Regions from separate parts of the Microbacterium neungamense genome, predicted to be linked through region 1. Evidence: predicted binding sites of a transcription regulator. Region 1 holds the regulator's gene; the other holds the start of a gene.
The links. The regulator HspR, encoded in region 1, represses chaperone genes until heat shock. The targets are predictions, from matches to a motif close to AAGTTGAGTCNNNNNGACTCAACTT.
Positions count from the first base shown of each region.

Region 2: the regulator HspR is predicted to act here: its motif matches at 2,713-2,737, upstream of JSY13_RS10725 (ATP-dependent Clp protease ATP-binding subunit).

Region 1 is NZ_CP069717.1:2,423,870-2,428,278, reverse strand. It holds gene JSY13_RS11865 (nucleotide exchange factor GrpE) at 1-702, shown strand, start outside; gene JSY13_RS11860 (DnaJ C-terminal domain-containing protein) at 710-1,681, shown strand; gene JSY13_RS11855 (heat shock protein transcriptional repressor HspR) at 1,684-2,193, shown strand; gene JSY13_RS11850 (stealth family protein) at 2,190-3,767, opposite strand; gene JSY13_RS11845 (hypothetical protein) at 4,073-4,249, shown strand; gene JSY13_RS11840 (dihydrodipicolinate synthase family protein) at 4,195-4,409, shown strand, end outside.
Region 2 is NZ_CP069717.1:2,195,876-2,200,284, reverse strand. It holds partial or broken gene JSY13_RS12745 (NAD(P)H-dependent flavin oxidoreductase) at 1-319, shown strand, start outside; gene purU (formyltetrahydrofolate deformylase) at 442-1,293, opposite strand; gene JSY13_RS10735 (glutaminase) at 1,388-1,879, shown strand; gene JSY13_RS10730 (glutamine amidotransferase-related protein) at 1,922-2,638, opposite strand; gene JSY13_RS10725 (ATP-dependent Clp protease ATP-binding subunit) at 2,752-4,409, shown strand, end outside.

The DNA.
Region 1 (4,409 bases):
CCTTTCGAGGAGGCTCAGGGACCCGAAGACGGGAACGGTCCGGCGAAGTCCGGTGAGGGGTCGGATGCTCAGGCATCCGGCCCCGAGCCGCAGAATCCGGATGCCGCGCCGGCTCCCGAGAACCCGGATGCCGCGGAGAACCCGGATGCCGCGGAGGCCGCGGCCGCCGAGGGCTCCGACGACGACCTGGAGTTGACGGTCGACGACATCCTCGGCACCGAACAGACCGCCGAGGCTGCCGCCGAGGACGCGGCGCTGCTGGACGCCGAGAACGCGCTGCTGACCGACCTCAAGCGCCTGCAGGCGGAGTACGCCAACTACCGCCGGCGCACCGAGGAGCAGCGCGGCATCGAGATCGCCCGCGCCAAGGGCGAGGTGGCGAAGGGCCTGCTGCCCGTGCTCGACGACCTCGACCGCGCCCGCCAGCACGGCGACCTCGAGGAGGGCTCCCCGTTCGCCGTGATCGCCGACAAGGTGCGCGCGGCGGTCGAGCGCCTCGGCGTGGTCGCCTACGGTGAGAAGGGCGAGGAGTTCGACCCGCAGCACCACGAGGCGATCTTCCAGCAGCCCTCGCCGGACGTCGAGAAGCCGACGGTCCTCGAGGTCGTCGAGGTCGGCTACCGGCTGGGCGAGGTCGAGCTGCGCCCGGCGAAGGTCGTCGTCGCTGTGCCGGACGAGGCGTCGCCGGGCACGGAGGGCTAGGTGATCGATGGCTAGCCAGGACTGGTTCGACAAGGACTTCTACAAGACGCTGGGAGTCTCGAAGGACGTCAGCGACGCGGACCTGAAGAAGACGTACCGCAAGCTCGCGCGGAAGTACCACCCGGACGCCAACCCGGGCGACGCCGCCGCCGAGGCGAGGTTCAAGGAGATCAGCGAGGCGTACGCCGTGCTGAGCGACCCCGAGCAGCGCCGCGAGTACGACGAGATCCGCGCGATGGGCTCCGGTGCCCGCTTCACCGCGGGCCCGGGTGCCGCGGGCGGGTTCGAGGACGTCTTCAGCCGCTTCGGCGGCCGCGGCCAGACCGCGGACTTCGACGACATCTTCTCGATGTTCACGCAGGGCGGCGGGTTCGGGTCGGGTCGGTTCGGGCAGCAGACGGGCGGCTTCCGCGGGTTCGGCGGTCCGCAGCGCGGCGCCGACGTCACGGCCCGCACCACGATCGACTTCATGACGGCCGCCAAGGGCGAGACCATCACCCTGCAGGCCGAGGACGGCAAGCCGTTCAAGGTCAAGATCCCCGCCGGGGTCGCCGACGGGCAGAAGATCCGCCTGCGCGGCCGCGGCCGCCCCTCGCCGGACGGCGGGGAGAGCGGCGACATCGTGGTGCAGGTCACCGTGCGCCCGCATCCGGTGTTCAGGCGCGAGGGGAAGAACCTCCGCATCACCGTGCCGGTCACCTTCACCGAGGCCGCGCTCGGCGCCACCATCGAGGTGCCCACCCTGGACGGCGACACCGTCCGGCTGCGCGTGGCCCCCGGCACCCCGTCCGGCCGTGTGCTGCGCGTCAAGGGCCGCGGCATCACCACCGGCAAGGGCTCCGGCGACCTGCTCGCCGAGCTGCAGGTGGTCGTGCCGTCGCACCTCGATGCCGCCGCGCGCGAGGCGCTGGAGCGGTTCCAGGAGCTGGAGCCGAAGGAGAACCCGCGCGCGGAGATGATGGCGAAAGCGCAGGTGTAACGATGGACGCGGACTCCCCGCTGTTCGCGATCGCGGTCGCGGCCGAGCTGGCCGGGATGCACCCGCAGACGCTGCGGCAGTACGACCGGCTCGGGCTGGTCGTGCCCGGGCGCACCCGCGGCGGCTCGCGGCGGTACTCGATGCGCGACATCGAGCAGCTGCGGGAGGTCGCGCAGCTCTCCAGCGAGGGGATGAACCTGCCCGCCATCGCGAAGCTGCTCGACCTCGAGAACGAGGTGCGGATGCTGCGCCGCCGCGTCGCCGAACTCGAGAACGCGCTGCGCGCCGAGCGGGAGAACCGCCCGGGCGTGCGCGTGTTCGCCGCCGGGCCGTCGGGTCAGGTGATCACCCTGCCCTCCGGCCGCCGGGTGCGCCGCTCCACCGAGGTGGTGCTGTGGCGCCCGCGCATCCCCGCCGCCGGCCGCGAGGACGACGGCGGGGAGGCGGTGCCGGGCGGGCAGCCGGCACGACAGCAGCCGCGCCGGCCGGGGAACCAGCCGGCCGGAGGCTAGCCGCTGATCGCGGCGGATGCCCGGTCGGCGTCCTCCGCGGCATCCGCCTTCTCCCACGGCGCGCGGATCGGGAACAGCCGCTCCAGCGCGTCGCGCACGGCCCGCATCCGCAGCTGCTCCGGGATGTCGGTCTCGGCGCCGTCGTTCAGGCAGAACATGTCCAGGTCGCTTCTCTCGACCAGCCGGTCCACCCGCTCCAGCGCACCCGCCGTGGTGGTGTGCACGTACCGCACCCGCGGCCGCGTCGTCGGCACCGCGCGCCCGGTGAACAGCGCGTAGTAGTGGTACAGGCTGTTCGTCACCGAGATGTCGGTCATCGACCGGAACCGCGCGGCGGCGGTGCGGGCGAACTCCTCGGGGAAGGTCTGCTCCAGCTCGAACAGCACGCTGCGGCGCATCGGGGCGGCGCAGTGCTCCAGGTCGCGCACGATCGTCCGCCCGAAGCGCTCCCGCAGCAGGGCGCGGTTCACCCGCAGGCCGTTGTCGTGGCCGCTGCGCTCCACCTGCGGGGCGCCCGCGCCGATCCGGATCTCGCTCTCCACGAACTTCGTCGTGCCGCCCGGGGCGAAGAACAGCTCCGGCTCCAGCATCCGTCCGAAGAACATGTCGTCGTTCGAGTACAGGAAGTGCTCCGACAGGCCGGGGATGCGGTGCAGCTGCGCCTCCACGGCGTGCGAGTTGTGCGTGGGCAGCACGCTCGGGTCGGCGAAGAACTCCTCGCTGCGCACGATGGTGACCTTCGGATGCTCGGCGAGCCAGCGCGGTGCCGGCGAGTCGGTGGCGATGAAGATCCGGCGGATCCACGGTGCGTACATGTGCACGCTGCGCAGGGCGTAGCGCAGCTCGTCGACGTGCCGGTAGCGGGCCGGCCCGTCGTCGCCCTCGCCGACCACGTGCGCGGCCAGCTGCGCCGCGCGCTGCCGCTGGAACTCGGTGGAGGAGCCGTCCACCCAGGAGAAGACGATGTCGACGTCCTCGCGGAACTCGTCCGGCAGCGGGTCGAACATGCCGTCGATCGTGCGCCAGACCCGGCCGTACCGCTCGACCTCGGTGAAGGAGAGGTCGGATGCCGGCGTGAGCCGCCGGGTGAGCACGTTGTCGTCGGGCGCCTCGACGAGGTCTGCGCCGAACCGCCAGAACTCGACGCGGGCGGCCAGCGACGCTCCGTAGCGGAGGGTGCGGCCCGGTGTGATCCGGGGGCGGAACACGCGCAGCGCGGAGGGCGCGCCGGCGGGTGCGACGGCATCCTCCACCGGTACGGCGGGCCGTCCCTTGAGCTTGACGTAGAACGGGTCCTCGGGCAGGTGCGCGCGCAGCGCGTGGATGGCGGCCTCGCGGTTCTCGGCGTCCACGACCAAGGACGGGGTGGACCGGTCGCGGCGGATCAGCATCACATCGATGCCGGCGGCTTCGAGGGCGTCCGCGGTGGCGCGCAGGTCGTCGATGCGCGCCTGCCACGGCGTGACGTCGTCGTGGACGAGATGGAGCAGGCCCCGATCCAGCAGCACGTCCGGTCGTGCGATGAGATCGGTGCTGCGGTGGCGGGTGCGGGGCAGCGCCGAGAGTGTCGTCATCATCGTCCTCCTTCGCGGGGTCGGCCGAGCACCGCCGGCGGACCGGGGACCGTGCTCGGAATGAGCGTGTCGCGCCGTCGCGGATGCCGCGGAAGCGCTGCCGGGGTGCGATGGCACCCGAACGGCGGGCGTCTGGCGGAGTCGTCGAGCGACGAGGGGCGCGACGGAATTATATCGCCCGGGGCATCCGTCTGTCTCGGACGGGGCTGAGCGCTTGCACAGGAACGATCGGCGGGCAAGCCCCTCGACACCGTCCCGCGTGCGCCGAGAGGATGGCCACCCCGCTCACTTCGAGGAGGTGCATCGTGGCGGTCACCGAGGCACGCACGGCCGGCCGACGCGCCACGCGTGCCCGCGAGGTCCGGCGTGCCGGACGCGACCGCTACGACAAGCGCGAGGCGATCGCGGGGTACCTGTTCATCGCGCCGTGGCTGATCGGGTTCCTCGTCTTCACCGCGGGCGCGATGATCTACAGCCTGTAAATCTCGTTCAGCAGCTACAGCCTCGCCACGAGGGCGCTTTCGTGCTCGGCACGACCGGAGAGTTCCCCGCTGTCGACGTCGACGAGTTCACCGCGCTTGTGTCGGCCGCGATGGAGGAGCTCGCCGATCGGATGCGCGTGATCGTGCACGTCGGGCGGCC
Region 2 (4,409 bases), 230 kb from region 1:
CGAGTCGGCCGCGAACGACGCGCACCGGGCGGCGATCCGCGCGACGCCGGACGACGGCACGGTGCTCACCCGCGCGATGAGCGGGCGGCTCGCCCGCGGCGCCCGCAACCGCGCGGTCGCGGAGATCGAGGCCGCCGGGGCGATCGCGCTGTTCCCGGCGCAGAACTGGCTGACCGGCCGGTTCCGGGCGGTGGCGGGCGAGCGCGGCCTCGGCGACCTGCAGTCGCTGTGGCTGGGTCAGTCCGCGCCGCTGGCGCGCCGCGACACCGCCGCCGAGGCGTTCGCCGAGCTCGTCGCCGGCCTCCCCGCCGGAGCCTGACGCGGCGCCGGACGGCCCCCTCCCCGGCATCGGTCCCCCGCCCCGGCATCCGGGCTCGCGCCCCGGTATCCGGGCCCGCGCCCCGGCATCCGGGGCCGCGCCCAGGTCGGCGCGCCGCCTCGCTACAGGATGACGGTGGAGCGGCCGTGCACGATCACGCGGTCCTCGGCGTGCCATTGCACGGCGCGCGCCAGCACCAGGCGCTCGACGTCCGCGCCGCGGCGCTGCAGCTCCGCGGCCGACTCCGAGTGCGTCACACGGGTGACGTCCTGCTCGATGATCGGGCCCTCGTCGAGATCCGCGGTGGCGTAGTGCGCGGTCGCGCCGATGAGCTTCACGCCGCGCTCCTTGGCCCGCGCGTACGGGTTCGCGCCGATGAAGGCGGGGAGGAAGGAGTGGTGGATGTTGATCACCGGCGCGCCGATCCGCTCGATGAAGTCGTCGGTGAGGATCTGCATGTACCGCGCGAGCACGACCAGGTCGACGTTGCCCTGCAGCAGCTCCAGCTGCCGCCGCTCCATCTCGGCCTTGTCCGTCGACGGGATGTGCACGAACGGCACGCCGAAGGACCGCACCGCATCGGCGAGGTCGGGGTGGTTCGAGACGACCATCGTGATGTCGATGTCCAGCTGGCCGCGCTCGGTGCGCCACAGCAGCTCCATCAGGCAGTGGTCGTACTTCGACACGAAGATCGCGACGCGCTTGCGCCGTGCGGTGTCGTGCAGCGACCACTCCATGCCGAACCGCTCGGCCACCTTCTGGATCGACGCCTCCAGCGCCGGGCGCTTCGCGGCCAGACCCTCCAGATGCAGCACCGTCCGCTGGAAGAAGCGGCCGCCCTCGGCATCCGTGGAGTGCTGGTCGAGGGAGATGATGTTCGCGCCGTGCTCGGCGAGCACGCCCGCCACGGCGGCGACGATGCCGGGCCGGTCGTCGCAGGCGATGAGCAGGCGTGCGGTGTCGGACTGTGACATGGATGCTCCTCGGGGTCTGGGTCATTCTCCCCCGGATGCGGCGGCGAGCACGAATCGCCCGCGTCGCGAGGCGTGCGGTCGATAGCCTGAGGACGTGGAAGCGAGCGAGGCGGTCACGGCGTCCGCGCTGTTCGACGACGCGCGCCGGCGGCTGGCGGATGCCGGCGCGCCCCGCGTGGCGCTCGGTCGCGAGCGGCGGTCGCGGTGGCGCGGCGAGCGGATCGTGCGCGCGGGGGAGGCGTGGCACCTCGGTGTGCTGCTGCTCACCGCGGACGCCGTGCTCGCGACGGGGGAGATCCTGCGGGCGGGCGATCCCGGGCGGCGCGGTTACGCGGCGGAGTCGTCGCGGGCGCGGGCGGAGCGGCGGATGCAGGCGCTGCGCGGCGGCTTCGCGGAGGGGGAGATCGTGCACCTCGGCTGGACGGCGGTCGACCTCGGCGCCGTCGACGCCGGAGGAGAGTCCGGCCCGCTGCGGAGCGTCGACGGCATCCCGCAGGTGCGGTGGGCGCCCGGCGGGGCGTTCGTGCCGCTCGCCGGCTACCTCGACGAGCGCATCGCGCTGCTCGGTCGGGCGGACGGGGCCTGAGGGACCGCGAACGATCGGCGACGCGGTCAGCGTCGGCGACGGTCAGCGGGCGGCGACGCGGTCGGCGAAGCGGCGGAGCAGGTCGGTGCCGCGCACGGATGCCGCGAGCACGCGCTGCGCGGTGAGGTCGTACTCCCGCGGATCGAAGTAACCGGTGCTGCGGTAGTAGGCCATCCGGTCCACGAAGTCCTGCGGGGTGACCTCGGGGTGGAACTGCGTCGCGTACAGCCGCGACCCGACCCGGTACGCCTGCACCGGGCAGTCGTCGTTCGTGGCCAGCAGCACGCTCCCCGGCGGCGGCTCGGCCGAGCCCTCCTTGTGCGCCGTGAGCACCGGCAGCTCGGGCGCGGACGGGCCGAACACGGGATCCTCCGCACCCGCGGCCGTGATCCGGATCGTGGTCGGGCGCGTGGACTCCGGGGTCGCCGTGCCGACCGTGCCGCCCAGCATCCGCGTCACCACGCCGATGCCGTAGCAGGTGAAGAACGCCGGCGTGCCGCCGTCGAGCGCCCGCTGCGCCATCGTCTCGAGGTCGGCCTCCACGCGGCGCTGCACCGCATCGCGCTCCTCGGCGACGACGTTGAACGGCGAGCCGCCGACGACCACCCCGTCGAAGCCGTCCGCCTCGCCGTCGAGCGGGCGGTCGATGAGGTCGATCCGGGCCAGCTCCGGCACGCCCAGCGCCCGCCGGAACGAGCGGTGCTCGGCATCCGCCGCCCCGCGCTCCGGCCTCACGCAGACGTAGAGGAGCGAGACCACCCGGCGATTCTATCGACGGGCCGGAACGCGGATCCGGATCGGGAACCGGGAATAGACACGCGCAGCCCGCGTTAAACTTGAGTGAAGCACGCTCAACTTTCCAGGAGGACACAGTGCCCAACGACTTCAGCCCTTCCGGCGCGAGCTCGTTCGATGAGTTCCTCGCCCGGTATCTCGCGGGCGAGCAGGCCCGCCAGGTGCGCTCCATCGACCTCAGCCGGTTCCTCACCGCGCGCACCCAGCAGATCCTTCAGCGCGCCGGCCGCTTCGCGCTCGAGCGCGGTCAGACCGAGCTCGACTCCCTGCACGTGCTCCGCACGATCGTCGAGGACGACGCCGTCGCGCACGCCATCGAGCACATCGGCGTCTCGCCGCGTGCCATCGTCGAGGCCGTCGACGCCCGTCTGCCGATGCCGGCCGAGCCCGCCGGCGTGACGGCGGCGACCATCACGCCCAGCGCCAGCCGCGCGCTGTTCCACGCCTATCAGGTGGCCCGCTCGTCCGGGTCGACGTACATCGAGCCCGAGCACCTCTTCTTCGCCCTCGTGCTCGGGCAGGACGTGCCCGCCGGGCAGATCCTCGCCCGCGCCGGCGTCACCGCGGAAGCCCTCACGCAGGGCATCCGCGAGCAGGTCAGCGCGCCGGTCGCCGACGACGGCTCCACCGAGCAGTCGGCCACGCCGATGCTGGACAAGTACGGCATCGACCTCACCGCCCGCGCCCGCGCCGGCGAGCTCGATCCCGTGATCGGGCGCGCCGACGAGATCGAGCAGACCATCGAGATCCTCAGCCGCCGCACCAAGAACAACCCGGTGCTCATCGGCGAGGCCGGCGTCGGCAAGACCGCGATCGTGGACGGCCTGGCGCAGGCGATCGTCGACGGCGCGGTTCCCGCTCAGCTGCAGGGCCGCCGCGTGATCGCGCTCGACCTGCCGGCCATGCTCGCCGGCACCCGCTACCGCGGCGACTTCGAGGAGCGCCTCACCAAGACCATGGACGAGATCGCCGCGCACAAGGACGAGACGATCGTGTTCATCGACGAGGTGCACACGGTCGTCGGCGCCGGCGGGTCCGGGGACAGCGGCATGGACGCCGGCAACATCCTCAAGCCGCGCCTGGCCCGCGGCGAGCTGCACATGGTCGGCGCGACCACGCTCGGCGAGTACCGCACCATCGAGAAGGATCCGGCGCTGGAGCGCCGGTTCCAGCCGGTCAAGGTCGATGAGCCCTCGATCGAGGATGCCGTGCGCATCCTGGAAGGGCTGAAGGATGCGTACGAGCAGCACCACCGGGTGACGTACACGGATGCCGCGCTGCGCGCGGCCGTGACGATGAGCGCCCGGTACCTGCCGGATCGCGTGCTGCCGGACAAGGCGATCGACCTCATCGACCAGGCCGGCGCCCGCCTTCGGCTGCGCCTGGGCGCGCCGGTGGACGCCTCCACGCTGATGGCCGAGCTGGCCGACCTCGAGGCGCGCAAGAACGCCGCCGTCGCGGGGGAGCACTACGAGGAGGCGTCGCGGCTGCGCGACGAGATCGCCGCGGTGCAGGCTCGCATCGGCGCCGTCGCGAACGGCGCCCCGATCACCGAGGGCGAAGCCGTCGTGGACGAGGCGGAGATCGCCGCCGTGATCTCCCGTGCCACCGACATCCCGGCCAGCCGTCTCACCGAGAGCGAGCGCGAGCGTCTCGCCGACCTCGAGCGCGAGCTGCACGAGCGGGTCATCGGCCAGGACGACGCCGTGGCGGCGGTCGCCCGGGCCGTGCGCCG